DNA from 4 places in the Fictibacillus sp. b24 genome. Region 2 is predicted to be linked to each of the others. Evidence: riboswitches for the same ligand, from Rfam matches in the RefSeq annotation. Region 2 holds a riboswitch; each other region holds the start of a gene.
What was found. Region 2 has a riboswitch for S-adenosylmethionine ahead of QUF49_RS14120 (MetQ/NlpA family ABC transporter substrate-binding protein). Riboswitches for the same ligand answer to the same signal wherever they lie in the genome.

Region 1: another riboswitch for S-adenosylmethionine. It lies ahead of QUF49_RS16250 (PLP-dependent aspartate aminotransferase family protein); the one in region 2 lies ahead of QUF49_RS14120 (MetQ/NlpA family ABC transporter substrate-binding protein).
Region 3: another riboswitch for S-adenosylmethionine. It lies ahead of QUF49_RS00925 (acyl-CoA dehydrogenase family protein); the one in region 2 lies ahead of QUF49_RS14120 (MetQ/NlpA family ABC transporter substrate-binding protein).
Region 4: another riboswitch for S-adenosylmethionine. It lies ahead of QUF49_RS00480 (methionine ABC transporter ATP-binding protein); the one in region 2 lies ahead of QUF49_RS14120 (MetQ/NlpA family ABC transporter substrate-binding protein).

The regions. Positions count from the first base shown of each region.
Region 1 is NZ_JAUCES010000005.1:3,114,658-3,121,978, forward strand. It holds gene QUF49_RS16240 (aliphatic sulfonate ABC transporter substrate-binding protein) at 1-608, opposite strand, end outside; gene QUF49_RS16245 (hypothetical protein) at 699-860, shown strand; gene QUF49_RS16250 (PLP-dependent aspartate aminotransferase family protein) at 855-2,645, opposite strand; SAM riboswitch class I at 2,839-2,954, opposite strand; gene QUF49_RS16255 (hypothetical protein) at 3,131-4,240, opposite strand; gene QUF49_RS16260 (hypothetical protein) at 4,378-4,773, shown strand; gene QUF49_RS16265 (nitroreductase family protein) at 4,777-5,424, opposite strand; gene QUF49_RS16270 (hypothetical protein) at 5,514-5,735, opposite strand; gene QUF49_RS16275 (hypothetical protein) at 5,820-6,341, opposite strand; gene QUF49_RS16280 (phosphatase PAP2 family protein) at 6,432-7,043, opposite strand; gene QUF49_RS16285 (general stress protein) at 7,151-7,321, opposite strand, start outside.
Region 2 is NZ_JAUCES010000005.1:2,718,002-2,725,322, reverse strand. It holds gene QUF49_RS14145 (class I SAM-dependent methyltransferase) at 1-286, shown strand, start outside; gene QUF49_RS14140 (hypothetical protein) at 413-925, shown strand; gene QUF49_RS14135 (Ger(x)C family spore germination protein) at 1,270-2,349, opposite strand; gene QUF49_RS14130 (GerAB/ArcD/ProY family transporter) at 2,342-3,436, opposite strand; gene QUF49_RS14125 (spore germination protein) at 3,452-4,960, opposite strand; SAM riboswitch class I at 5,195-5,311, shown strand; gene QUF49_RS14120 (MetQ/NlpA family ABC transporter substrate-binding protein) at 5,439-6,263, shown strand; gene modA (molybdate ABC transporter substrate-binding protein) at 6,425-7,219, shown strand; gene modB (molybdate ABC transporter permease subunit) at 7,220-7,321, shown strand, end outside.
Region 3 is NZ_JAUCES010000005.1:158,620-165,940, reverse strand. It holds gene rlmN (23S rRNA (adenine(2503)-C(2))-methyltransferase RlmN) at 1-62, opposite strand, end outside; gene QUF49_RS00940 (peptide MFS transporter) at 380-1,870, shown strand; gene QUF49_RS00935 (MetQ/NlpA family ABC transporter substrate-binding protein) at 1,988-2,800, opposite strand; gene QUF49_RS00930 (LLM class flavin-dependent oxidoreductase) at 2,829-4,220, opposite strand; SAM riboswitch class I at 4,340-4,442, opposite strand; SAM riboswitch class I at 4,598-4,710, shown strand; gene QUF49_RS00925 (acyl-CoA dehydrogenase family protein) at 4,998-6,161, shown strand; gene QUF49_RS00920 (DUF817 domain-containing protein) at 6,309-7,091, shown strand; gene QUF49_RS00915 (helix-turn-helix domain-containing protein) at 7,218-7,321, shown strand, end outside.
Region 4 is NZ_JAUCES010000005.1:67,328-74,648, forward strand. It holds RNA gene ffs (signal recognition particle sRNA large type) at 1-29, opposite strand, end outside; gene tadA (tRNA adenosine(34) deaminase TadA) at 116-616, opposite strand; gene QUF49_RS00450 (cysteine hydrolase family protein) at 1,010-1,621, shown strand; gene QUF49_RS00455 (deoxynucleoside kinase) at 1,734-2,375, shown strand; gene QUF49_RS00460 (deoxynucleoside kinase) at 2,372-3,040, shown strand; gene QUF49_RS00465 (MetQ/NlpA family ABC transporter substrate-binding protein) at 3,090-3,905, opposite strand; gene QUF49_RS00470 (hypothetical protein) at 3,902-4,069, opposite strand; gene QUF49_RS00475 (methionine ABC transporter permease) at 4,157-4,819, opposite strand; gene QUF49_RS00480 (methionine ABC transporter ATP-binding protein) at 4,812-5,825, opposite strand; SAM riboswitch class I at 5,894-6,001, opposite strand; gene QUF49_RS00485 (hypothetical protein) at 6,084-6,242, opposite strand; gene QUF49_RS00490 (hypothetical protein) at 6,321-6,458, opposite strand; tRNA gene QUF49_RS00495 (tRNA-Ser) at 6,677-6,769, opposite strand; gene serS (serine--tRNA ligase) at 6,871-7,321, opposite strand, start outside.

The DNA of each region.
Region 1 (7,321 bases), 400 kb from region 2:
GCACCGGATTCTACTTCTGTTCTGGCCATATGCGGATCTAAGCCGGCCCAAGCATCCACTTGCCCTTTTAGTAAGGCGTTGGCACCGTCTGCGTGCTGCAGATTTACGATTTGTACGTCTTTTGCAGAAAGGCCAGCATCAGCAAGAGCTCGCAGTAAGAAGATGTGCGGATCCGTTCCGAAAGTTGCCGCTACCTTTTTACCTTTAAGGTCTTTCACATCCTTAATCGGTGAACCATCCTTAGCAACAAGTGCTGTCCATTCAGGCTGTGAATAGATGTAAACCGATTCAATTGGTGCTCCTTTGTCTTTTGCGATAAGTGCAGCAGCACCAGCAGTAGATCCGAAATCAACACTATCTGAATTCAAGAACTCAAGTGCTTTGTTGCTTCCCTGGCTCTGAACCCATTCCACTTCAATGCCTTCTTTTTTAAACGTTTCTTCTGCCCAGCCGAACTTTTTGAGTGCTAAGCTTGTTGGTGAATAGAATGCGTAATCCAATCTGATTTTCTCAGGTTTTTCCCCTTCTTTTGCAGAGCTTGAACAGCCTGCTAACATTAATGCGCCAGCGATACCTAGACCAAGCGCTACCTTTTTCCAAATCTTCATAATATGTTTCCCTCCACTTTTTCTCTCTTTTTCTAAATTTTCTAATAGGCATTGATTTAGAGGTCATTTGTTATTTACATCATTGACAAGTTGATTGAAGCGCAAGGTGGGAGACTCCTGCGGGACAAGCGGTCAGGTGAGACCCTTAAAGGCGCAAAGCGGCAAGGGGCTCACCGCCTGCCCCGCGGAAAGCGAGCACCTGGAGCGGAAATCAACCACATTCAAAAGCTACAAAGTTTAACTTATTTATAATTCACAAGCATATGTTGCAATTGTTCCTCTTAAACGCTGAGCTTCTTTGTACGTACATCTGTTATGAACAACATCAATCCCTGCTTCTTTTGCGATCCTTGCTGCTTCTGGTGAAATAACGCCTTCTTGCAGCCAGAACACTTTCGGCTGAGTAATAGCCGCTTCTTTCGCCAGTTCAACCGCTGCTTCAGGACTTCTAAACACTTGAACAACGTCAATTGGAAACGGGATGGACTTCAGATCTGGATAGGCTTTTTCATCAAGCACTTCGGTTTCTCTTGGGTTAACCGGAACAACCTTATATCCGAGGCGCTGCATTTTTCTTGCAAGTCTGTGACTAGGTCTTGCTGGGTTTGAACTTAAGCCCACTATAGCAAGTGTCTTTGGCCGTTGAATTTCTTGGCCGTTCTCTGTTGATCTGTATAGTGATGATTGCAATGCCCAGCGAATGACCCCTTCATCATTGATTGTGATCTCTGTTTTATCCGATTCAATTCCCGTTGCTACCTGTATAGCGCGATCAAGATCATTCGTAAGATCTTTCACCGATTCAAGTCCGATAGATAAGCGAATGAGCTCTTCTGTAACACCTGTTGCAAGCAACTCTTCACCGCTTAGCTGCTGATGTGTTGTTGAAGCAGGATGGATAATTAATGATTTAGCATCTCCCACGTTTGCAACATGTGACCATAGAGAAATGTTGTTTATAACTTTGCGGCCTGCATCGCGGCCGCCTTTAATTCCAAAGTTTACGATTGAACCGAAGCCGTTTCTTAAGTACTTTTTAGCCAGTTCATGACTTCGGTGAGATGTTAGCCCAGGATAGGACACCCAATCGACTGCTGGATGTTTCTCAAGATACTCCGCAACTTCCTGCGCATTTTTTGCATGTTTTTCTACTCTTAAGTGCAGCGTCTCTAAACCTTGTAAAAGAAGAAAAGCATTATGCGGGCTTAAGCAAGCTCCAAAATCTCGTAATAACTGGACACGCAGTTTCGTAGCAAATGCCAACGTTCCAAAATCATTTGCATATCGAAGTCCGTTATAGCTTCTATCAGGCTCCGTGAACCCCGGGTACTTTTCTGAGTTCCAATTAAATCGTCCTCCATCAACCACCACTCCGCCGATTGCTGTTCCATGACCGCCGATCCATTTTGTAGCCGAATGGATGACGATATCAGCTCCCCAGTTTAAGGGCTTTGTTACATATGGTGTCGCGAACGTGTTATCAATGAGCAGCGGCACTCCATTTTCATGCGCGATGTCCGCTACTGCTTCAATATCTAGAACATTCAGGCTCGGGTTTCCGATTGTTTCAGCGAAAAAAGCCTTCGTATTTGGTGTAACCGCCTTTCGGAAATTCTCTGGATCTTCAGCATCAACGAATTTTACGTTGATTCCGTATTTCGGTAGAGTAGTAGAAAATAAGTTGTACGTTCCGCCATACAGATTTGTAGCAGCAACGATCTCATCACCAGCATGTGCAATATTTAGAATAGCTAGGGCGATGGCTGACATGCCTGATGAAGTGGCCACCGCTGCAACACCATCTTCTAAGAGAGCTACTCTTTTTTCAAACACATCCACTGTCGGGTTTCCAATTCGGCTATAGATGTTGCCTGGCTCATCGAGTGCGAATAGACTTTGTGCGTGATCGGTATCTGAAAAAACATAGGAAGTAGTTTGATAGACTGGCACTGCTCGCGAACCTGTCGTTGGATCGGGCGCTTGGCCTCCGTGTAAAAGCAATGTCTCAATATCGTATCCGTCAAAAGATTTTGTCATGTTAGTCTCTCCTTGTTTTTTGTGAAATTAAGTTAATAAAACCTATAGGAAAACTAGGGATAAAGGTTAGTACTTTTCCCTTGTCTCATATGCAACTTTTAAATGAAAATGGATTTCGGTGTGAAGTATTATGTTGAAGAAAAATAAGGGGAAAAAGAAAAACCCCCTTCCTAAGAAGAGGGTTTTGGTCCTCCTCTTATCTTTCAGATCAAAAACGATCTGTAGGAATTGGCACCTTTCCAAACCAAATGTGGTTTGTTGGTTGCCGGGCTTCATCGGGCCTAGTCCCTCCGCCTCTCTGGATAAGAGATAATTAAATTATGTTTAACACATTACCGTGCTGATGTTTGTATTGTTCTTGAATAGGATTATAGAGGAAGACGTTTTAAAAAGTCAACCGTTTTTTGAAAAATCATAAAAGTTATACAAAAGACTTAGTGTTCAACTGTCAGCTTTGAATTAAGATTATGCCCATGCTATGCCAATTATGCTAACTTTGTTCCACTTTTTTCATCGGTCCACTGAAATTCTTCAATCCTTTTCACAAGTACCGGTATTCGGTTGGCGATTGCCTCCCTTTCTCCGTAACGAATTTTTTGTTCAGACGTTAATTCATCAGACTGGAGCAGTTCCCAATGCGATGCAGCTAAACTTGTCAACTGAATGAACTCTTCTTGTTTCACTCTCTGTTTTACAATAAGGTCGCCATTAGAATATCCTTCTAAAAATCCATCTGCCATTCTGTGCAATCTGTCTTCAAAACGATCAAATTCATGTTTTGCATAGCGTTGTGCATTAAAGAACGTCGGGTACAGAGTTCGGTAGTTATTCATTAAGTTTCCAGCTAATGAATCTCCGCTATATAGAATAGGCACTGGATCGATTAGACTTACTCTGCCGTCTAAGTGAAGCAATAAATTTTCAGTTGAAGTATCTTGATTTGTAAAACTTATTGTTTGGTGTTTAATCTCTCTATTCTTCATACATTCTTGAAGCTGAATAAGAGCTGCTGGCTGTATAGAGCTGTTATAAGTATCTATAAACTTTTTAAAATCAGAGATATACTCTTCGTTCTCTTTCTTCATAAACTCAGAAACATTCGACTGAAGCTGACCTTCGATGTTCTTTCCGTTCCATTGCAGATATCCAAAGCCTTTTAATCCATGTTGAGCATCATTCATATTCCTGAAGAACTCACCCAATTCTGCACCTACTTGAAACGCTTCTACATATGTAAAATGTTCAAGTTTAATGGCTTTACCTGCATACGACTCAACCGTAAACGTTTTGTCTTTTTCTACATGGTAGTAAAAGAATTCTGGACAGATTCCCGGCTTAACTGAGTTAGCGAGTTCATAGTACGCTTTTGTACCAGCATATTCGGCGTAAGAAGCCGATTCATCAAACTCAACTTTTCTGCCATATGCTTCTGCTTTAGGAAACCGAACGACTACCGGGTCACCCGTACGCAACTGAACGAGATAAGCATAATGCCAAGCCCCTTCGCCTAAGTATTGCACTTGCGTTGGATCTTTAAGCTCTCCAAGTCCACTTTTTTGCAGAGCATAGTCAATCAAATCAAATGTCTCTTTCATAAGATGTTCCTCTTTCTTTTTATGAAAATACGTTTTATGAAACACATATTCGGTAACTGTCGAAAAAAATCCTTTTTTCATTTAAAAATTTGTAGGTCTGAAGTCACAGGGAGATGGATGAGTGGAAGATACAGAGGATGGGATTTCAAAGTTCTGAGGCGTTTCGTATGGCGCTCGTATTTTTCGTATGGCGCTCGTATTTTTCGTATGGCGCTCGTATTTTTCGTATGGCGCTCGTATTTTTCGTATGGCGCTCGTATTTTTCGTATGGCGCTCGTATTTTTCGTATGGCGCTCGTATTTTTCGTATGGCGCTCGTATTTTTCGTATGGCGCTCGTATTTTTCGTATGGCGCTCGTATTTTTCGTATGGCGCTCGTATTTTTCGTATGGCGCTCGTATTTTTCGTATGGCGCTCGTATTTTTCGTATGGCGCTCGTATTTTTCGTATGGCGCTCGTATTTTTCGTATGGCGCTCGTCCAGCGTGCACGATGTGCCGCTGAACGAGCTTCAAACCATAAAAATTTCTTGTAAGTCTTAATCTACGTATGTCACGATCTCTTCTACTGCTTTTCGTGCCAGTTTTTTCGGCTGATCTTGCGGATGACCAAGTGATATGACCATATTGATCTGCTTCTCAGACGAAATATCCAGATATTCACGAATTGCATCTTGAGCCAATAACACAGGGCCTGTCATCGGACATGAACCTAGACCACGCGCATGTGCTGCCAGCATTAAGTTCTGGATTGCGAGACAGCTGCTCTTAATCCCTTCTTCTTCCCATACGGATTCTTCCGCAAGCTCGATCGGATCAAAGATTTTTTCTCGGAACTTCGACTCGTATGGAGTAGCTAAACAGATGATTAACACAGGAGCTCCTGAGAATGCTGTTGCATAAGGACCAAACGAACGAGTCAGTAATTTCGCTTCCTTCGTTTTGCCGTTGCCTTCCGCTCTGGCTGCCAATTTATGAATAGCATCCCACGTCATCTCTTCAATTTTTTTCACTTTATCTTTGTTGCGGATTACGATGAATTCCCATGTTTGAGAGTTGGTATCACTCGGCGCATAGCGAGCGCAATCCATGATCTCATAAATATCTTCTTGAGCAACTGATTCATCTGTAAACTTACGAACACTTCTTCTGCCGTGCACGATTTCTTTAAAATCTTCGTATTTCATGATTGTCTCCTCTGACTCAATGAATGTATTAACTTCTTGTATTATACAAAAAATTGGAACCGTCTACAAAACACCTAAAAAAACAGTGCCTATTTCGCACTGTTTTCTGCATCGATCTCTTTTTTCGTTTTTATTCTTAAGCCAATTACAATTAGAGATAGACCTAATAAAATACTGACAAAATTCAGCGGGTCCACATTTAGGCTTTCTCTTTGGACATTTAATTTCTCTACATACGTTCCGATCAGATACGTGCTAATTAGAACGATTATTCCGGCAGTAATCAACCCGGCTTTTACATATGGTTTCATTGTAAAACCACCTTTTCCCTTTTACATCTAACTTATTCTAGGAAAAAGACAGAATACCTTTTATCTAAAAACTAATCGAGTGAACTAATTTGCTTTTGCTAAATTCATATGCTTCTCAACAAATGATCGAACGTTATCCTCTTCTTTTTTCTTAATCACGAACTCCACATATTTGTCACCCGTATGAAAACGAACCAAACCCCAGCTCGGATATCCAGGGTTTTCCGCCTGAAGTCCTGTAATCCAATCTACGGAATCGATCTGTTTCCAGTTATAAAACTTTGTAGCAGAGACAACACCTTTTTTACCGATCGCACCTCGCAAGAACTGAGTGAAATAAAGAAGTGTGAGTATAACAAGTAAGCAGATCATTAAAATATTCACAGGCATGGAGAGCTTCAAAAAACCAAATCCTTGCGTGACGAGAACAATAATAATGATCTCATTTGTCCAAAAATTCTTTTGTGTATATTCTCCGCTATATGACAATCCGTAAACAGGGACGGCTCTCTTTTTATCTTTAAAATTTTTGAAGAGGTGATAAAGTGCTATGCCGATTCCAGATGCAATTAAGATACCAAATACCACGTCTAATAAAATACCCATGTAAAACACCCCGCATTTCATATATAGGTATATACGAAAAATATTGGAAAAAGTTTCAAAACCACTCATAAAAAAAGACGCTAAAAATGCTTAGCGCCTAACAAACAATTGATATGTTTTTATAACTGCAGAATTGTAAAACACTCCGCCAGCTATTCCTGCAATTACATCCAGCACATAATGAACGCCTAACTTTACTCTGCTTACCCCGATTAAAAATAGAAACACGATATAGCCTGCTATAATCTTAGTGTTCTTATATAAGCCGGAGAAACTAAGCAGCAAGCTATAAAAGGCAGCTGCATTCATAGCATGAGCACTCGGGTACCCGTACGGACTAGCTTTGACTCTTCTTTCCCATTCAGGAGGTGTTCTTTTAAACAGCTGTTTAAAAAGTGTGGTTAAAAGCCGGATGCCAATTATGTTAAAGATCATGATGTTCCTTTTATCTCGATCTCCTGTGTTATTGTAGCTTAGAAACAAGATTATACCTAATGGAATCGTAAAAAAACCTGATCCCAGCCTAGTGAAAAACAGCATGAATGGATTTGAAAAGAATTTTGAATCATAAATTGACCGGCTGCAGCTTTCATCAAGTGAACGGTATGGATCTTGATTTCTCACAATTGTTAAAACGATAAAAACCGTCCCGGTAATCAATAAAACAAGAATGGATAAGGAAGAAGTTTTCGTTTTTTTCATAGAGTCCCAACACCTTCATCATATATACTGAAGTTATTTTTTTCCTGGAACCCTATTTCTATACGAAAAAAGACACCTCATCAAAAGGTGTCTTCCTAAGTATTGCATTATTTTCGTTCCACCATGACGAGAATCTTTCCGTCCTGCAGATCCTGCATGTAGCGTTCTGCATCATCTTTTGTCACGTCCATATTTAGAAGTATTTCTTTCATATCCTTTTCACCGTCATCAAACATTGCTGCAAAAGGACCAGCTGCGAGAAGAGGACCAACACCTGG
Region 2 (7,321 bases):
AGATGATGAGTATCAGAGCATGGTACAGATTGGTGGTCCTGGACCCCTTGATCATCCAGCTAGCAGCCATAAGATTGTTCATACTTACCAAACGTTACAGAAGCTCTTTGCGAAAGCGGGGTTTGATGTTCAGTTGTTGGAATACTTTGATGAGCATGGTGATTTTCATGATCATGAATGGGACGGAAAAGACGGTGTAATTTTCCGCTCAAAACACTACGATCCGAGAAATCAGGGCGGAAGTCTCAAGTTTCCTTCACTGATTGTGGATGCTATAAAACGCTAACTTTTACAAAAAAAACGAGCATCCTGTAACGGAAATCAACCACTTCCAAAAGCAACAAATTTTTTTCCAAATCAGCCTAAATAAAATAATGACGTTGTTCATATATGTTAACAAGGGGGGTTACGTATGGAGAAGTGTGTGTATTTCAATGATTCCTTTTTCTCTTCAGGAAGAACAGATATTTATAATGGTTCCCAAGAAAAGCTAGGTGAACTTGATTTGAAAAGTGCATTCTCTTCAAGTGTGAATGTGGAGAATGAAAAAGGAGAGGTCGTTGTTGAAGGTGCCTTTCCGTTTTTTTCGAGCAGATGGATCATCACCCAGGCTGATGGGACGGAATTGGGTGAGGTGAAGTCTTCATTTGCATTTTTTTCAAAGCGTTATCGATACTCAACCAATGACCATACGTACGAAATTGAGTCCCCTGCCTTTTCAAAAGAATACACCATCCTTGATGACAATAAGGCGGAAGTGGCGACCTTCAAAAAAGTAAGCGGCTTCTTTCAATCAGCAGCATATGAATTAATGAATCATTCGGATGTATTGCGAACAGAAGAACTGATCGCCGTTGTTATGGGCGTTAACGCGATTGAAAAACGCAAACAATCTAGTGCAGGCGGCGTGAATGGAGGGGCTTAACCTCCGCTTTATTATAAATTGATGTAAAAAAGAAGCTTTCACTCTGATGATGCGCATTTTAGAGTGATTGCTTCTTTTTTAGTCCATTATTGTACGCTCGAAAAAAACACTTTGAGGAAATGTTCGTTTTAAACGAACACATATATTTACACTTGCTCTCCCTCAACTTATTTCCAAGGTAAATAGAAATAATTCCGGGTATAGAATAAATAATTCCGCGGATAGCCTCAATATATCCGTGTATAAAATAATTTATCCGTTTTTCGACACGAATCAACAATTGCCATCGTCCTAAATAACGAGGACGAAGCGGTATAAATCATCATACAATCTCAGTCAACATTCTACTCCGTAATCCCAGCCTGAACGATTTCCACTTTTACTTTTACGTTGATTGGGATATCGGGATATTGTTTTTCCCACTGCTCAAAATTAAATCCTCTCCTTCGGCTCCGCGCCAGATCGCCTAAGCCGATGGGATCTACGTTCCACTTTTGGAGCTTATCAACCATTTTGTTAATTTTCTCACTCATTTCTTTTTCAGTTGCCCGTTCAAGCTGTTCGACAAGAGGTGGTTTACTGACAGGGATTTTCGGTGCTTCACTTATACGCCCTTTAATTTTAACCACGATGTCGATTGCAGGAGAATTTCTAACATTTTTAAAATGGTACTCTGCTTTTGACGAGATGTTTTGAATAGTGAAGAAACGATCTTTGGTAAATTTCACTTCATAAATCCCTTTTTCAAACGATTCCATCATCAGCTTAAGCATAAAGGAATCTTCAAGGTTAAGTTGACCAACCATCTTATCATCTTTTAAGATCGCGGTTCCTTTCAACCTGATACGATCGCCTTGTTTTTCTAATAACGGCAAGTTAGGATCCATTCCTTTTCCGTAAAAGGTGTACAAGAAACGGTGAAGATTGGAATCTGGGATATTAGAAAGCATATTTTGCTGTAAAAGCTGGAACAGGTATTTGGAAGGTGTTTCACTTAGTGGGTACTTCTGATCCAACAGCGGTTTCGTACTTCCCTGAACGACAGCCAAGTATAGATCACGTCCTAAAGCAGGATCACGTTGAAGGGTATCTACCAAATTATAGATTCCTTTTTCCGCTAAACGATTATCATACAATGCAACTTCTAAACGGCCGACTTGAAAAGGCTTTGGCGATTCGGCTTGTTCGAGAGCTCTCGCCATTTTACTCGTATGTGTTATTGTAGTAAACACTTGAGAAATCGGCGGTACATCTTCTCCACTTTGAGGAATGGCGACCATCGCGTTTAATTTAACTTTGTTTTTAGAGTGATAATCATAGCCGACCGCTGATACGAGCTGGATGTCTTCTAGAATTCGTTTACTCGGAAAACAACCTGTGAGTAAAACTATTGAAAAGATAATGACAAGATATTTTTTAACCATGTTTTGTTTTCCTCGCTTTTGTCAAAATAAGCTGGATCACAAAAAGGAACGGAATGTAGAAGTACAGAATGTAAAAGCCAATATTAGAAACACTGCTGTTCAGAATGTCAACCTGCTGCCGATCGATGACAAGGATACATGAAATAAAGACGACTAAAAGTAATGCTCGTAACGCACTTTTTTGTTTGATTTTATATAATCGCTGTAGTCCGCGGCTGACAGACCACAACCCGATACATATGTTGGGCAAGATAACGAAAAGCCAGAGTGCGATTCCTGCATATTCAAAACGCTGTGCAAAGGGAAGGTCCACGATTTTCCAAAGAGTGAGTGTTGCCCAGATTGTATGCTGCAGCTGCTCTTGGTTGTAATAAACAAACGAAACGAATATGGTGATAAAATAGGTGAACACCGTAAAAAGATTGCCAAAGTGTGCCCATTTTTGAGACTTTTCTGGTTGTTTCAGAAACGGCAGGTACAGTAAGATCATTTCAAATCCTAAGTAATTAAGAGTAACGCCTTTCGTTGCCGCTAAGATCTCAGTGATCGAATGATCAAAAATAGGCAAAAGATTTGTATAATGAGCATCTTTAAGAGCGTAATATTTTAATAAAAATAGAGGCAGTGTTATGAAAAATCCTAACACCGAAAGTCCAGCAACAACTCGTATACCCCCGACTACAAATGAATAGGCAAGCACCAAAAAGAGGATGGAGATTACCTCCGTCCCGAGCTCTGGGAACATCCAGATTTGAATCACTTCGATATAAGTTCTTAGAATGGTTATAACTGTTGAGATGAAATACAGCAGCAATAGAAAACTTAGCAGACCCCCAACCCATCTTCCGAACAAATTACGATGAACCCCAATAATATCAGTATTCTCTTTTAAAAGAATGCGATAAATCATCCAAATGATGATGTTGAATGATAAGCCTCCAAGCACAACTGCGATCCAGGCGTCATGACCTGCAGATTTTGCAATGTAACGCTCGAAGCCAAGGATACCGACACCAACCTGCATCGTAGTGACCAAGTAAAACACCATATAGGGTGATATCTGTTTGTTTTCACTAATCTGAGACATACATACCCCTCTTTTTTAGTCCTCTATATCATGCTTTTCATTTGCGCGCTTCTTATTCATCCTTTTTTTATCGCTAGGTCTTAATGAGTCTGGACGGTTGAATTGTGAACTGAACGGCATACGAATGAGCGCATCTTTCAAATCGTTCGTACGCAGCGGATAAAGTGGCGCTATATAAGGCCTGCCAAGTGAAGTTAATTTCAACAGATGAGCCAAGATAAAAGCAAAGCAAATTGTTACACCAAGTACACCTAAAAATTGAGCAAACAATAAAAAGGGAAAGCGCAGCAGACGGATCGTGTTACTCATCTGATAAACAGGTGTTGTAAAAGATGCGAGGGCGGCTAACGCGACAATGATCAAGAGAACATTACTCGTGAGTCCAGCTTGAACAGCAGCAGTTCCGATAACGATACCGCCTACGATCCCGATCGTCTGACCGACTTTAGTTGGCAGTCTCGCTCCTGCCTCGCGCAGCAGTTCGATTGAAAGTTCTAATACCATTGCCTCAAGGATAGGCGGAAAAGGTATATCATTTCGTGACGCCACAAGTGTCGCCAACAAATTTTCAGGAATCATCTCATAATGAAACGTTAAAACCGCGACATAAAGCGGTGTGGATAATACGGAAAACATGACTGCCATCAAACGGATCAAACGAAAAGCGGAAGCTAATACCCAGTTTAGGAAGTAGTCTTCAAAGGCTGAGAAAAACTCAACGATTGTTGTTGGTCCTGTCAGTGCATGTGGTGAACCGTCCGCCATTATTGCGACTTTTCCTTCCGCCAGTACACTCGCCACACGATCAGGACGTTCTGTGTCAATCAGCTGTGGAAAAGGTGAGTTTCCATTGTCTGAAATCATTTGGTTGATAAAAGAGCTGTCTACTACATGATCATATTCAATATCATTGACTCGTTGGATTGCCGTATTTACATTTTCACGATCAGCGATTCCATCTATGTAGATAATGGCAACTCTTGTTTTCGTGAGTTTACCAACGCGCACCTCTTTAACTATAAACTCTGGAATCGGCAGTCTTTTTCGTATGAGATTCAAGTTCGTATCGAGTGATTCTACGAATGCTTCTTTAGGACCAACTACGCTGAACTCGGTTTCTGGAATCGAAATTTGCCTATTTTCTGTTGAAAGACTGGGTATCAACAGACACTCTGTATCCTCTTTATTCATCTGTAAAAGAATAAAGCCTTCTGTTACCTTGTTTGCGATATCACGAACATCATTCGTTTTTACTATGCCATCTAAAGGCAAGTGTTTCTGTACATCATCTAGATTTTTAAGGGGAAGATCTGTGATATAAGGTAATAAATCTCGGTGAACAAATTCTGGGTTTACGAGAGTTTTATAATATGAGATATAAAATGTGCTCGCAGATGATTGTTTAACGGTTGAAAAGTCGGCAGAAGCACTTAATTTTTGCATCAACTCTTGAAAAGTTAAAGAATCTTGATTATTGGTCTGTTTTTGTTCTGGCTGTTTTTTCTTTTTCTTAAAAAAGTTCACGTGCGGCACCCACTCGTTTTTGAAGTAAGTTATTTTCCTAGCATTTCCTCTGGATTTAATAATATTCTTTGTGTGCGAGGTTGTCGGTTTTATCTCCCTTAAGAGAAAAGGTGAGTGAATTGCCATTGCTGCAACGCCAGAATTAAGAAACACAAGGAGTTCAGAATAATTCGAAAAAAGTGTTTGACATTACATGGATTTCCTGTAATAATACAAAGTAATTTGATATGAACACTCTTATTAAGAGCAGGTGGAGGGAATTAGCCCTATGAAACCCGGCAACCATTCGTACTGAATAGTCAGTATGAAAACGGTGCTAAATCTAACAGCGGTCACGCTGAGAGATGAGAGGAAATCGGATCTTTTTTCGAGAAGCCTTCTGTCTCTTTTATGAGCTCAGAAGGCTTTTTGCATGCTGCCTCTTGAAGAGTTTTTATCAAATAAAAATATAGAGAACTAGAGGATAGGGGATTAGATCATGAAAAGAATCATTCAAGTTTTACTCGCAAGTTTGGCAGTGTTTGTGTTAACAGCTTGTGGATCATCAGCAGCAAATGGCGGGGAGAAAACCGAAAAGCTCGTCGTTGGGGCATCGAACGTACCGCATGCTGAAATCTTAGAAGAAGCAAAACCGCTTTTAAAAGAAAAAGGAATTGACCTAGAAATCGTAAAATTCCAAGATTACATTCTGCCGAACAAATCACTTTATGAAAAAGAAATCGATGCGAACTACTTTCAGCACATTCCATATTTAACACAGCAGGTGAAAGACAATCCAAAGTACAAGTTTGAAAACGCAGGTGCTGTTCACCTCGAGCCGATGGGAGTATATTCGAAAAGACATAAGTCATTGAAGGATCTTCCGAATGGCGCGAAAATTATCTTAAGTAACTCAGTAGCTGAGCACGGTCGAATTCTTTCCATTTTTGAAGCAGAAGGACTAATCAAGCTTAAAGAAGGAAAAGGCTATGAAGCGCAGCTAAGCGATATTGTAGAAAATCCGAAGAACTTAGAATTTGTGGCAGACATTGACCCAGGCCTTTTAACGAAGGCATATGAACACGATGAAGGCGATGCGATTGTGATCAACACAAACTTTGCGATTGATGCTGATCTGAATCCAAAAAAAGATTCTATCGCACTAGAAGGGTCTGAATCACCATTTGCGAACATCATCACGGTTCGTGAAGGAGACAAAGATAAAAAAGCGATCAAAGCTTTGCTTGAAGTGCTTCACTCTAAAGAGATCACAGACTTTATCGACAAAGAGTATAAAGGGTCTGTACTTGCCGTTACAGAATAAGAGAAGAAGAAGCTGTCACGAAGGGGAATCGTCCTTCATGGCGGCTTCTTTTATTTGAAATTTAATTTACGCAAACGAAAGCAAGTACAATAGAAGAGTTTCCGCTAATGCTTTGCTATAATCAAATGTAATCAGACATTGCTGTGGAAGGAAGAAATGAAGTGAGAAGAAGGTATCATATGATGATTTGCCTAACGATGCTCATCGTACTTTTAACGGCATGCGGAGGACAGGGGCAAGATCAATCGAACAAACAAAAAACACAAGACAGAGTTGAACTTACCATATCAGCTGCAGCTAGTTTGCAGTATGTGTTAAATGAAATCGCAGCCGTCTATGAAAAAGAACATCCGAATGTAAAGATTACATATAACTTTGGAGCATCAGGAGCACTGCAGCAGCAGATCGCACAAGGTGCACCTGTTGATCTGTTCTTCTCAGCAGCAGAAGATAAATATGATGAACTTGTAAAAGAGGGATTCATCGAGGGAAACTCAGGAACAGATCTTTTGCGTAACGAATTGGTGCTAATCGTTTCAACCAACTCAAAAATAAATGGGTTTGGGGATTTACCGAAAGCCGACCGAATATCAATCGGAACGCCAGTGTCTGTGCCAGCTGGAACGTATGCGAAAGAAACGCTTGAAAGCTTAAATCTATGGAACGAGATCGAAAAGAAAATGGTCTATGCCAAAGATGTGCGTCAAGTATTAACCTATGTAGAAACGGGAAACGTAGACGCTGGAATTGTTTATAAAACAGATGCCGTGATCTCGGATAAAGTGAAAATTGCAGCAACCGCAAGCGAGCAAACGCATTCACCTATCGTCTACCCCGTAGGCGTAACTAAAGAAAGTTCACATCAGAAAGAAGCCAAGGAGTTTTATGAATTTCTGAAAAAAGAAGAGTCGATCAAAGTCTTTGAAGACAATGGTTTTAAGCGGGTAGAAAATTAGATGGCTATCGACTTTTGGTCACCAGTCAAACTGTCGTTAGGAATTGCACTAGTTGCGGCAATCCTCGTAATCGCTGCAGGCTTATTTTTTGGACGGATGATG
Region 3 (7,321 bases), 2.6 Mb from region 2:
TGCTGGCCAAGCCATGCTGTAAGCTGTTCAATTGTTAATCCATAAATGGAATTTTTGTTCATTGATAAAGACCTCTTTTCAAACCTTAAACTTATTCTTCTATACTACTGAAATCTTACTCGTATCACAATGTTATAAGTATTTTCCCAACACCTTACAATTATTTTTGATTTTTGAGCATACTACTTTAGAATTTTTTTTACTTTATTTATACATGTTTTATTCTACATTTTGCATAGATATAAGCCATTAGGCCTATATAGGTTGTAATTTCCATTTACGAATGCATAAAAACCTGTAATAATAGACAAGCCGAAAACTTTTGACAATAATAAATATTTCAAAGTATTATATTTAATGAACTAAAGGAGGTTGTCTTATGTCAGACATCAATAGACAGAAAATTGTGGATAGTGTACCTCAAAAAGGCTTCTTTGGACATCCTAAAGGTCTATTTACACTTTTCTTCACTGAGTTTTGGGAGCGCTTTTCTTACTATGGAATGAGAGCAATCCTCATTTATTACATGTACTATGAAGTTTCAAAAGGCGGTTTAGGGCTAGAAGAGTCCTCTGCTTTAGCAATCATGTCCATTTATGGTTCACTTGTATATATGTCAGGTGTAATTGGTGGTTGGTTAGCAGACAGAGTTTTTGGTACATCTAGAGCACTATTCTATGGTGGTATTTTAATTATGATCGGTCATATTGTCTTGTCACTACCGGGCGATCTGACTATGTTATTCATTTCAATGGTCTTTATCGTTATTGGGACAGGCTTACTTAAACCTAACGTATCAAGCGTAGTAGGTGACATGTATGCAACAGATGATAATCGCCGAGATGCTGGTTTCAGTATTTTCTATATGGGTATTAACTTAGGTGCTTTCCTATCTCCATTAATTGTAGGAGAAGTTTCAAAAACGAGCTTCCATCTAGGATTTGGAATTGCAGCACTTGGTATGCTATTAGGACTAATCGTATTTGCTGTTACTAAGAAAAAGAATCTTGGTCTTGCAGGTACTGTTGTTCCTAACCCATTATCTCCAGCTGAGAAGAAAAAAGTATCATTAATCGTTGGTATTAGTGTGGTTGTGTTAGCTGTAATTCTAGGTACAACAATTCCTGTTGGTATCTTTACATTAGACGTATTCATTACATTAGTTGGTATTTTCGGTATCACGATTCCGACTATCTACTTTATTGTTATGTACCGTAGTCCTAAAACGACAGCTACTGAGCGTTCAAGAATTATCGCTTATATCCCGTTATTCATTGCATCTGTAATGTTCTGGGCTATTCAAGAACAAGGTTCTACAATTCTTGCTGTATATGCAGACAAGCGTACGGACCTTGAATTTGCAGGTATTACGATTTCACCTGCTTGGTTCCAATCATTGAACCCGTTATTCATCATTGTTCTAGCTCCATTATTTGCTTGGATCTGGGTAAAGCTTGGTGATCGTCAACCGACAGTACCAAAGAAATTTGCTTTAAGTTTATTATTTGCAGGATTATCATTCCTAGTTATTCTTCTTCCTGCATACTTTGGTGGAGAAGATTCTCTAGTTAATCCATTATGGCTTGTGCTTAGTTACTTTATCGTTGTTCTTGGTGAGCTTCTCTTATCACCAGTTGGTCTTTCAGCAACAACGAAACTTGCACCTGCTGCATTCTCTGCACAAACGATGAGCTTATGGTTCTTATCCAGTGCAGCTGCACAGGCAATTAACGCACAAATCGTTAAATTCTATACAGATAAAACAGAAATGATGTACTTTGGAGTAATTGGTGGAGTAGCCATTCTTCTAAGTATTATCCTATTCATGCTCTCGCCTAAGATTCAAGGGTTCATGAAAGGTGTTCGTTAATATCTACATGCAAAAAACCACTGACGTGATGGAAAGCCCATTATGTCAGTGGTTTTTTTGTTTTGCTGTTATTGTAAACTTAGTTGCTTTTCGTACAAATCATGTGAAAAGTAGTAATTACTTATTCATCCAATCTGGCTTATGAAACTCATTAAAATCACTCTCTATTACTTTCCTAAATTCATCTGATTCTACTGCTGCTTTAAGATCTTTTGCTAGCTTAGAATTCTTATCTTTTTCAAGTACAACAATTCGATTAATGATTTCCTCAGGCAGTTTGTCTTTAACAAGGGCATCCTTCAGGTCCAGACCTGAAGAGATGGCAAAGTTTCCGTTTACTGCTGCCAAATCTACCGAATCTAGTGTTCGAGGAGTTTGTGCAGCCTCTACAGGCTGAAATTTAAGGTTCTTCGGATTTTTGGTAACGTCTTTTTCCGATACTTTTAAAGGATTTGCCGAACCGTCAATCTCAATTAATCCGTTATCTCTTAAAACGGTCAAACCTCTCGCTAAGTTAGTTGGATCATTCGCTAAAGTAACCGTGCTTCCAGGCTTTATTTCATCTAGTGATTTGTATTTCTTAGAATAAATTCCGATCGGTGCAGTCGGCACTGTTATGACAGAAGCGAGTTTCATATTATTCTCTGCTCCAAAAGCGTCCATATAAACTTTATGCTGAAAAAGGTTGGCATCCAATGAACCGCTTTTCAATGAAATATTTGGCTGAACATAATCATTGAACTCTTTTACTTCAACGGTGTAGCCCTTTTTCTCAAGATAAGGTTTTACCCCTTTTTCAAGCATGTCACTGTATGGAACGGTTGCCCCTAATGTAATTTTCTTTGTTGCACCTTCTTCTGATGAACCACAGCTTGTCAACAGTACGATAATAAAGATAGCTGCAATAGTAAATAACGAATATCTTTTCAATTTATCTCTCTCCCCACTTCTTTCATTTTTATCTGCTTTCTGCAAAAACTCGTCTATATTTTGCCCCAGGATGGTCTTTTGGCAATAACGACTCCCCGTTAGGAAATAATTTTTCGCGTAGTGTGCCTTTGTTGTATTCTTTTTTGTAAAGACCTCTCTCTTGAAGAACAGGAACAACTAACTCCACAAAAGACTCTAAATCTCCAGGTGTTACAAGGTGATTTAAGTTGAACCCGTCCACTCCAGACTCTTCAAACTGTGCTTGGATGCCATCTGCTACCTCTTCTGGGTTGCCGATGATAAAACTTCCTCTGTCAGGGGACTCGAAGCGATTCAATACCTCTCCTACTGTCAAAGGTTTCGGAGCATCCGTAGTAAGCGTTGCAGCTTTATAATGTCCGCCTTCTGTTGATTTGTTGTATCCAAAAGGAGTATCTGGATCTAATTCTTCATATTCTGCAATATCATAACCGCTTGCCCCGTATTGTGCTTTTGCAGCATCAGCACTCCATACGCTTGCATATTCTTTAAACTTTTCTTCTGCTTCTTCTGTTGTTTTTCCGACCACCACGTTTAAGAATGAAAAAATTTTGATGTTTTCAGGGTTTCGACCGTGTTTTTCTGCACGCTCTCGAATGTCGTTCGTATAATAGCGAATTCTTTGAGGTGTTGGGCCGCCAACGAAGATACACTCTGCATGCTTTGCTGCAAAATCACGGCCTCGCTCTGACGTTCCAGCTTGATAAATCACAGGTGTTCTTTGTAGCGAAGGCTCACTTAAATGTGGTCCTTCGACATTAAAATATTGTCCTTTATGATTAATCTCATGAACTTTCTCAGGATCTACAAGCGTATTGTTTTCGGGGTCTTCAATAAATGCACCATCTTCCCAGCTGCTTTCCCAAAGCTTGTATGACACTTCTAAATATTCATCAGCGATGTTGTACCTCTCATCATGTTTAATCATATCTTCTAAACCAAAATTCCTTGCAGCGTTCGGCAAGTAAGACGTGACCACATTCCAAGCGATACGACCTTTTGTTAAGTGATCAAGTGTGGAAAAACGTCTCGCGTTGCCAAAGGGCTGTTCATACGTAGTACTAACCGTTACGGCAAACGATAGATTTTCTGTAACACTCGCCATCGCAGATATGAGAAGCGCTGGATCATTCAGCGGCACTTGCAATCCATCACGGATTGACGGATGCTTGCTTTTTTTGTACACGTCATATACGCCGAGCACATCTGCAAAAAACACAGCATCAAACTTTCCTTTTTCTAGAAGTTTTGCGTATTCAATCCAATAATTCAGATTCTTGTAGTTTCTATGTCTCTTGTTCTCCGGGTGCTTCCAAAGGCCATGAGAATTATGCATGGCACTCGTCATCTCAAACGCGTTAAACAAAATTTCTTTACTCAAAATTGTTTCCTCCGTTGCATAGAATTTTTTTGTACCCGTTCCAAGAGAAAATGAAAAAACCTCTTCAAATTAAGAAGAGGTTTAAAAATACGTTAAATAAACATACGTATATAGATCTCCTCTTATCTTTCAAGCTACTAGCTTGCTGGAATTGGCACAGTACTAAAAATAGTTGTTGCCGAGGCTTCAAAGGGCCAGTCCCTCCACCTCTCTCGATAAGGAATCGATAATATTCAATTTAGTAACGAAATATACAGGAATAAAAATAACCTGTCAATGGAATTTAGAGAAATAAATTAATTTTCTTAACAATCAGTTTTTTTGTTGACAGCGGTTTGTTTTATCCTCTATAGTGATGACTAATAATTAAATATTGTATCTTATCAAGAGTCAGGGGAGGAACTGGTCCTACGATCCTGCAGCAACCGCTTTTATTAAAAGAAAGGTGCTAATTCCAGCAGATGTTCTTTGAATGTCTGATAGATGAGAGAGCGTGTTAGCACATGGAATCTACGTCCTCTTTCGTCTTTGAAAGAGGGCTTTTTTGTGCTTGGTTGTACTTCGATGTCATGTGAGCGGTTGATTTCCGTTCCAGGTGCTCGCTTTCCGCGGGGCAGGCGGTGAGCCACATTCGTACGCTTCACTTTTAAGTGTCTCACCTGCCTACCTGTCCCGCAGGAGTCTCCCACCTTACACTCCAATCAACGGGTCAGTGAAGTCCTTTATGTAAGCCAAATACAAAATCCAACTTATTTCCAAAAACTATAGGAGGCAAACATGAGCATACCTTTGAGAAAAACCATCCAAAAAGATACTTTTGAAGAGACTATAAACACCGCCCTATCACTAAAAGAAAACTTTAAGAAACGAGCAGAACATGTAGATCGAGAAGGAATTTTCCCATATGAGAACTTTCAAGACCTGAAGGATCATGATTTCCTTTCACTCACCATCCCAAAAGAATATGGTGGTAAAGGATTAAATCTTCTTGAGTTTTTAACCATTCAAGAGCACTTAGCTGAGGGAGATGCTCCTACTGCCCTCTCTCTTGGGTGGCATCTGGGTACACTTTTAGAGGCGGCAGAAAACCGGCATTGGAAAGGCGACGCGTTCGCTAATCTTAGCCGAAAAGTTGTTGAACAAAAAGCACTCATTAACTTGGCACAAACAGAGCGCGCGACAGGAAGTCCCTCTCGAGGGGGTATACCTACTACAACAGCAGTCAAGAAAGCAGACGGATGGCTGATTAACGGAAGCAAGGCTTTTACTTCTATGGCAGAAGCCCTTGATTACTCGGTCATCACAGCCACAATCTCAGAAACCAATCATAAAGGATTTTTCTTAGTAAATCACAAAGAAAAAGGGGTTTTTGTAAAAGAAACATGGGACAGCATCTCGATGAGAGGAACAAAAAGTGATGATCTCCTATTGAACGACGTTTATGTACCTGAGGAAAATTTACTTGTCGTAGAAGATGGGAAAAACATCGTACCTAAAGGCTGGTATCTGCAAGTGCCTGCAGTTTATCTAGGTATCGCAAGAGCAGCACGGAATTACGCAATTGAATTTGCGTCAGAGTATAGCCCTAACACCTTATCAGGACCTATCTCAGATGTGCCAGAAGTGAGAAGAAAGATTGGCAAGATCGAACTTGAGCTATTTCAAGCAAGAACGATTCTTCACGCCGTTGCTGAAAAATGGGTAAACCACCCTGAACAACGTCAGAATCTAGGTACAGAACTCGCTGCAGTTAAGCATTCTGTAACAAACAGCGCGAACAGAGTGGTTGATCTCGCGATGAGAATCGTTGGGGCTAGAAGTCTTTCTGTACAAAATCCGCTTCAACGGCACTTTCGAGATGTAAGAGCCGGTCTTCATAATCCACCAACAGATGATGCAATAGTTTATTCACTAGCTGATGCAGCACTGACAAAGAGGTAAGCTCTTTTTTACAAGACTAACATGAATCTGTCAACTGACAGATCCCTGTTAAAATAAACAGCTTTTTGTATGATGTGCTTCTGAACACCATAGGTTATTATAGATACAATATATTTCCATTTTAATCTATAAAAAGGTGGTTGGCTCATGAGGGCGCTCGTTCAGTTCACATACTTACAAGCACTTTCTTGTATCTTTCCTGTCGTTATCTTTGGTGCTTTAGCACTTTCAAAGTTTATCAGCATCCCTCTTATACCACGATACGATTTTATCCTAATCGTTTGCTTGCTGACCCAGATCGTTATGATCCTGACAAAACTAGAAACGATGGATGAACTTAAAGTCATTTGTGTCTTTCACTTGATCGGTCTTGCTCTAGAATTGTTTAAGGTTCATATGGGCTCGTGGAGCTATCCAGAAGAAGCATATACAAAGATCTATGGAGTTCCCCTCTACAGCGGCTTTATGTATGCAAGTGTTGCAAGCTATATCTGTCAGAGCTGGAGACGATTAGATCTTCACATTACAGGATGGCCCAAACCCCTGTACGCTTTTGGAATATGTTTTCTGATCTATATGAATTTCTTTACTCATCATTTTTTAATCGATGCAAGATGGATATTGATTACTCTTCTTTTTCCGATTTTCTATCAAACAACTGTTCATTATCGAATTCTCAACAAAGTATATAAAATGCCTATCATTCTTTCGTTTTTATTAATTGGGTTTTTTATATGGATTGCAGAAAACATTACAACCTTTTTAGGAGCATGGCAGTACCCGAATCAACAAACCTCTTGGTCACTTGTTCATCTCGGTAAGATCAGCTCTTGGTTCTTACTCGTCATCATCAGCATCATTATTGTTGCACAGTTAAAACGGATAAAAAGTCATCAAAAAGAAACGTCTTTTCATACTAAAAACCTTTAGCATTGGCTTATAAGCCCGTGCTTTTTTTCATTGTTTCATGTGAAACATTCCTAAAACAAACGCGTACACGAACTGCTTTATAAGGTATAATTTCCCTATTAAACTCTGTATAGGAGAAAAAACATAATGGCTGAGAAAATCGCATCGAATTATATTCTGCACGCACAGAGTGACCAATTCGATTGGCATGGAAACGGGCTTCTCTCCATCAAGACCTTCACGAACGGAAA
Region 4 (7,321 bases), 2.7 Mb from region 2:
GGGCACCGCTACCTCCCCATCTAGCGCGACAAAGTGTATAACATTGTTAGATGCACAATCGAATGTGCAAGAATTAGTATACTATGCCTATAAAAAAAAATCAACCGTACAAGCTCTAAAGCTCCTTCTTTCTCTCTTCCTTTTCCTTCCTTTTTCTGTCACGAAGGTTTTTAAAAAAACTTGAAAGAATCTGACCGCACTCCTCCTCTTTAACACCCGAGGTCACTTCACATTGATGATTAAAGCGATGTTCTTGCAAAAGGTTCATCAACGTCCCTGCGCATCCTCCTTTAGGATCAGCCGCTCCATAAACAACTCGGCTTACCCTTGAGAGAACGATGGCTCCTGAGCACATCGCACAAGGTTCAAGTGTTACGTAAAGTGTTGTTCCTTCTAGTCTCCAGGCATCCGTTTCCTTGCAAGCTTGATCGATCGCTAACAGCTCCGCATGCGCAATCGCTCTTTGTTCCGTTTCACGCAGGTTATGAGCTCTTGCCAATATATGATCATCTTTTACTAGAATAGCGCCGATTGGAACTTCTCCGATATCCGCTGCTTTTTCCGCTTCCTTTAAAGCAAGCTCCATATAATATTCGTCTTTTTCTAAGATCTCCATAAATTCGCTCCAAAGTTTTAGTTGTAAGAGATTATACAAGAGGTTTTGCTAATAATAAAGAAAGGAATGATTTTTATAAAAGGCTGTTTTGGGAATCAATGTTGATTTTGAAAGTGGTTGATCTCCGTTTCAGGTGCTTCGCTTTCCGCGGGGCAGGCGGTGAGCCACATTCGATCGTTTCACTTTTAAGTGTCTCACCTGCCCGCCTGTCCCGCAGGACAAGGAAGGCTTCGGCAGCGACACATCGCACGAAGAAAATTTGAGTTTAATTTTCGAGGAGTCTCACACCTTACACTACAACCAACTTATCTGTGAAGAGGGAAAAATATTAAAGCAACATTCTTTATATAAAATTACTTAGAAAAGAAACTAAAAGAAAGTGAGGGATATGTTTTGGCACATCAACAGAATAGTGAGACGAAAATTCCTGTCGCTTTGCTTATTATTGACGTGATTAATGACTTTAATTTTCCTGAAGCGCCGCTTTTGTTAAAAACTTCTGAGCCGATAGCCGATAAGATTGTTGATTTAAAGAAACGGTCAAAAGAAGCAGGCATACCTATCATCTATGTGAATGACAATTTTGGACAGTGGCAGTCAGACAAGCAAAGACTTGTGGAATACTGTTCGGCACAAGCTGGAGGGGAGTTTGTGACAGCATTACAGCCGGACGAAGACGATTATTTTGTTATTAAACCGAAGCACTCTGGATTTTTTTCGACACCTTTATCAACTTTATTAAATGAGCTGGGTATACAAACGCTGATCCTATGCGGCGTAGCAGGCAACATCTGTGTCCTTTTTACCGCTAATGACGCTTATATGCGAGGCTTCACTCTTCATGTACCGTCTGACTGCTCAGCCTCTAATATAGAAGAGGATAACGAAAGAGCATTGCTGCTTATGGAAAAGACGTTAAACGCCGATATCGCTGCAAGTGGTGAGTTAGATCTTCAGGCAATCATAGAACAGGCTGAGAATGATAAACCAAAAACAATGTATTAAGCTGTTTTATTGAAGTTTTTAACCGATAATCTATCCACCTTTTCCAAACGTATGCTACAATATTCTTTGTCTGTAATTTTTCGTTTGTTATTCGAAAGGGAGGAAAAGGAAGATGAGTTCAACCCCCTTTATCGCAGTTGAAGGGCCGATTGGCGTAGGGAAAACATCACTGGCAAAAGCCATTGCAGAGCACTATAACTTTCAATTATTAAAAGAAATTGTAGAGGAAAATCCTTTTCTCGGAAAATTTTACGACAACATTGATGAGTGGAGTTTTCAAACCGAGATGTTTTTTCTTTGCAACAGGTATAAACAGCTTGAAGAGATTAATGGTCAATACCTTTCAAAGCAGATACCTGTCGTTTCTGATTATCATATTTTCAAGAACCGTATTTTTGCTGGTCGTACGTTAAAAGACGGTCATCTTCACAAATATATGCAGTGTTTTGATATCTTAACAGAAGATATGCCTGTACCAAATATGATCATATACTTAAATGCGAGTCTAGATACACTTTTAGACCGTGTTCGTAAGCGCGGACGATTTGTTGAGCAAAACATGGAGCCAGCTTATTTAGAACAACTTGCAGCTGATTATGATACATTTATGTCTGCCTTTAAGAAAGAGCACCCTGAGATTCCGGTGCTGACCTTCAGTGGAGACGAATTAGATTTTGTTGCGTATGAAACGGATAAAGAGAAAATCTTTTCCTTAATCGATGCAACTTTGAAAAAAGGAGAAGTTGCGCGATGAACAAACTAATTCAATACGGCATTCCAAATGATGCTGTCATTACAGTAGCAGGGATGGTCGGAGCAGGTAAATCGACCTTTACAAATGCACTAGCTGAAAAATTAAAGTTTCGTACATCCATGGAAAAAGTCGATAACAACCCATACTTAGAAAACTTTTATCATGATTTTAAACGCTGGAGTTTTCACCTGCAGATCTTCTTTTTAGCTGAGCGATTTAAAGAGCAAAAAAGAATGTTCGATTATGGCGGAGGATTCGTGCAAGACCGTTCCATTTATGAAGATACAGGGATCTTTGCACGTATGCACTTTGATAAAGGGAATATGTCAGAAGTGGATTATGAAACATATACTCACCTTTTTGAAGCGATGGTCATGACACCGTACTTTCCACAGCCGGATTGTTTGATCTATTTAGAAGGTTCTCTTGATGATATTCTAGCTCGTATTCAAAAACGCGGCCGCAAGATGGAGCAAGAAACACCTGTTTCTTATTGGGAAGAAATGTACGATCGCTATGAAAAGTGGATTACGTCCTTCAATTCTTGTCCTGTGCTGCGCGTAAACATCAACGACTACGACCTAAGAGAAAATCCTGAATCGATTGATCATATCGTAGAAAAGATTGCACAAAAAATCGAAGCGAAACGAGAAGTTCGCATATAAACATAAAAACCCCGGAACTCAACTCTATGAGTCCGGGGTTTTGTTTTATCTATTTCTTCATCCATTCGGGTTTTCCGAAGCCTTTGAACTCCTTATCAATTACTTCTTCAAACTCTTTGGATTCAACCACTTCTTTAATATCTTTTGCAAAGGTTGATTCTACGTCTTTTGTGTTTACAACAACACGGTTACGGTACGTATCTGGCATATTTTCTAATTGAATGGCATCAAGCAAGTCCATTTTGGCAGCAAGAGCAAAGTTACCAGGAACTGCTGCAACATCCGCACTTTGTACAGCACGTGGAAGCTGGGCTGCTTCTAATGGTTTAAATACTAAGTTCTTTGGATTATCTTGAACATCTTTTTCAGATGCAGTCAGTTGATTAATACCTTCTTTGATCGTAATCAGCTTTGCATCTTCAAGCATGATCAAGGTACGCGCTAAGTTAACAGGATCGTTCGGAATGGCTAACGTACTGCCTTCTTTAATCTCATCAACAGATTTAAACTTATCGGAATATAGTCCCATCGGTGCTGTTGGAACTATGATTACTTCTGAAAGCTTTAAGTTCTTTTCTTTAGCGAAATTCTCCATATAGACTTTGTGCTGAAAAAGGTTAGCGTCCAGATCTCCTTTAGAAAGTGCCATGTTCGGCTGAATGTAATCACTGAATTCGATCACTTTAACTTTATATCCTTTTTTCTCAAGGGAGGGCTTGATCGCTTTGTTGACCATGTCTGTATATGGTCCCGCTGTTGCTCCAAGTGTCACTTCCTTGTCTTTAGATGCATCTGATGATGACGAGCAGCCAGCTAAACCAAAAGCTAGCAGTGCAGTTAGTAGTGTAAGTATGATTTTTTTCATGTTGATCCCCTTTTAAAAATTGTTTTTGAAAATCCTAGATGCTCTTGTATGTTGTTGGTTTCCGTTCCATATGCTCGCTTTCCACGGGGCGTACGGTGAGCCTCCTGTCGCTTTGCGCCATTAGGAGTCTCCACCTGACCGCTCGTCCCGTAGGAGTCTCGCATCTTCCACTTCAACCAACTTATCGATGGTGTATCGTTAAAACCGATTAAAGATAAGCCTTTATCGCCTCTTACCTTTAGTGAAAAAAATTATCTCTTATTCACAGCCTTCGCTGCGCCGTCTCCGATGACTTGCATGAGCTGGACGATGACGATTAGTAAAACGACAGTTGTGAGCATGATCGTGTTGTCGTAGCGATAGTAACCAAAGCGGATTGCGAAGTCTCCGATCCCTCCGCCGCCGACGATACCGGCCATGGCTGAATAGCCAAGTAAGCTGATTGCGGTGACCGTTATCGCCTGAACAATTCCTGGCTTCGCTTCTGGAAGGAGAACTTCCCGAATGATCATCCATGGCGTTGCACCCACTGCAACTGCCGCTTCGATCACTCCTTTATCGATTTCTCGTAAAGAAGTTTCTACGAGCCTTGCAAAGAACGGAATGGCTGCAACTGATAAAGAGACAGATGCTGCTGTTGGTCCAATCGTTGTTCCGGTGATTAATTGTGTTAATGGTAATAAAGCAACTAATAAAATAATGAATGGTACAGAGCGGATCAAGTTCACAAGTATACCCGCTATCTGCTTGATCCACACGTTCTCAAACAACAAACCTTTGTCAGTAACAAACAGGATAATTCCAAGGGGTAATCCCACAATTAATGAAACACCTAGTGATATGGCGACCATATACAACGTTTCAAAAAATGCCTTATTTAAATCTGGCAGAATGTTAAATATTGAATCAAGCAACGTTCTTCACCACCTCAAGATTTTCTATACGGCTTTCAATATACGTAATCGCTCGTTTTACCTCTGTCTCATCACCAATTAGTTCCATAATAAAGATTCCGAGCGGCGTTTCCTGGATATATTCAATCTTTCCGTGAAGGATATTTCCTTTTACTTTAAAGTTTTGGAAAAGCTCAGAAACAACGGCTTCTTCTGCGATCGCTCCCTTAAATTGAATCTTTATCACGGTACCTTTTCTATTCTTCAGTAATGGTTCTGGCAAATCCATCTGTATAACGGAACTGATAAATGTTTTCGTTAATTCTTTTTCGGGATTTGCAAAAATGTTATAAACATCACCTGACTCAATGATCTCCCCATCCTGCATGACAGCCATACGGTGGCAAATCTCCTTTACGACTTCCATCTCATGTGTGATGAGTACAATCGTAATTCCTAACTTTTTATTAATTGATTTTAAAAGTGAAAGGATGGACTTTGTAGTATTCGGATCAAGAGCAGATGTAGCTTCATCACAAAGTAATACCTTCGGGTCATTGGCGAGAGCTCTCGCGATACCGACTCGCTGCTTCTGCCCGCCACTCAACTGAGAAGGATATTGATCTTTTTGATTTTCTAATCCGACCATCTTCAACAGCTCTTGTGTTTTGCGATTGATCTCATCTTTTGTTTTTCCTGCCGCTTTTAAAGCAAACGCGATATTTTCAAAAACGGTTTTTGCGCTGATCAGATAAAAGTGCTGAAAGATCATGCCGATCTTAAGCCGCTCTTCCCGAAGCTCCTTTTTCCCTAACGCGGTTATCGATACTCCGTCGATGAGTATGTCCCCTGATGTTGGTTTTTCCAATAAATTCAGGCAGCGAAGAAGTGAACTTTTTCCGGCACCGCTGTAACCGACAATCCCAAAGATCTCCCCTTTGTCTATTGATAGCGATACATTCTTCACGCCAACGATTTCTTTTCCTTTTGCTTTATATATTTTGGTTACCTCTCTAACCTCGATCATCTGTCTTCCCCCTCAACATATAAAAAAGCCCTCTTCATTCTATGGAAGAGGGCGAATAAGCAATCATCGACTTATCTTCCAGAATGAACCTATCATTCTGCAGGAAGTGGCACCGTTCCATCATGGAGGTTGCCGGACGTCATAGGGCCTGATCCCTCGGTCTCTCTTAATAAGCATTTCATATTGAATTAAGTATAGTTGTCATCATACTCCCTGTCTAAAAGTTCTGTCAATACTAAATTTTATCACTTTAAAGTGTTAGCGCTTACATTGCAGTTGTGTAAAGGAAGCTTTTTTAATGGCTGTTTTCGTATTCATTGATGTTTTTGAAAGTGGTTGATCTATGTTCCAGGTGCTTCGCTTTCCGCAGGGCAGGCGGTGAGCCACATTCGTACGTTTCACTCTTAAGTGTCTCACCTGTCTAGTTGCAGTGGCAAGCCACTCGAGGTCAAAAGCTAAATGGTCTACAAGGTAAAGTGCGCCTTGCTAGCCCCTTCACCTTTTGCTTGTCGGGGCTGAACGAGCCACTTCCACTTTTCGGACTGCCCGCCTGTCCCGCAGGACAAGGAAGGCTACGGCAGCGACACATCGCACGAAGAAAATTTGAAGTTCAATTTTCGAGGAGTCTCTCACCTTCCACTTCAACCAACTTGTCATAGAAGCGAATGAAAAAAGATTGAAAAGCATCAATTCTTTATTTAACAGCCATTTAAACTAAAATCAAATCTGATAAAAACTTATTGAGTCAAAAATTATAGAATTGAGTCTTGCTGCAAAAGTCGACACTCCTTCATCAAAAAACACAACAAAAAAACCACCTGATGTAAGATCAAGTGGTTTGAATATGTATATGGAGGAGGTAGAGGGATTCGAACCCCCGCGGGTCGTTAAACCCCTGTCGGTTTTCAAGACCGATCCCTTCAGCCGGACTTGGGTATACCTCCGTGTGACTGACAAGAACTATATTAACATGAGGACGAATATAGTGTCAACGCTTTTCGAGAAAAAAATTCAAAAAAAGAGAGGGGATTTCCCTCTCTTCATTTTACTTAATTACTTCCTTATTACCCATGTAAGGACGAAGCACTTCTGGAATCACAACCGTGCCGTCTTCTTGCTGGTAGTTTTCCAAGATTGCAGCGACTGTGCGTCCGATTGCTAACCCAGATCCGTTAAGTGTGTGAACGAATTCCGGCTTCCCTTTTGCATCTCTGCGGAAACGAATTTGAGCACGGCGCGCTTGGAAATCTTCAAAGTTAGAACAAGAAGAAATCTCGCGGTACTCGCTGTAGCTCGGCAGGTATACTTCGATATCGTATTTTTTAGCAGCTGTGAATCCTAGGTCAGCTGTACACATGCTGAGTACACGGTACGGCAGGTTAAGAAGCTGCAGTACTTTTTCAGCGTGTCCTGTAAGCTTTTCAAGCTCGTCATAAGAATCTTCTGGTTTAACGAAGCGAACAAGCTCTACTTTATTGAACTGATGCTGACGAATT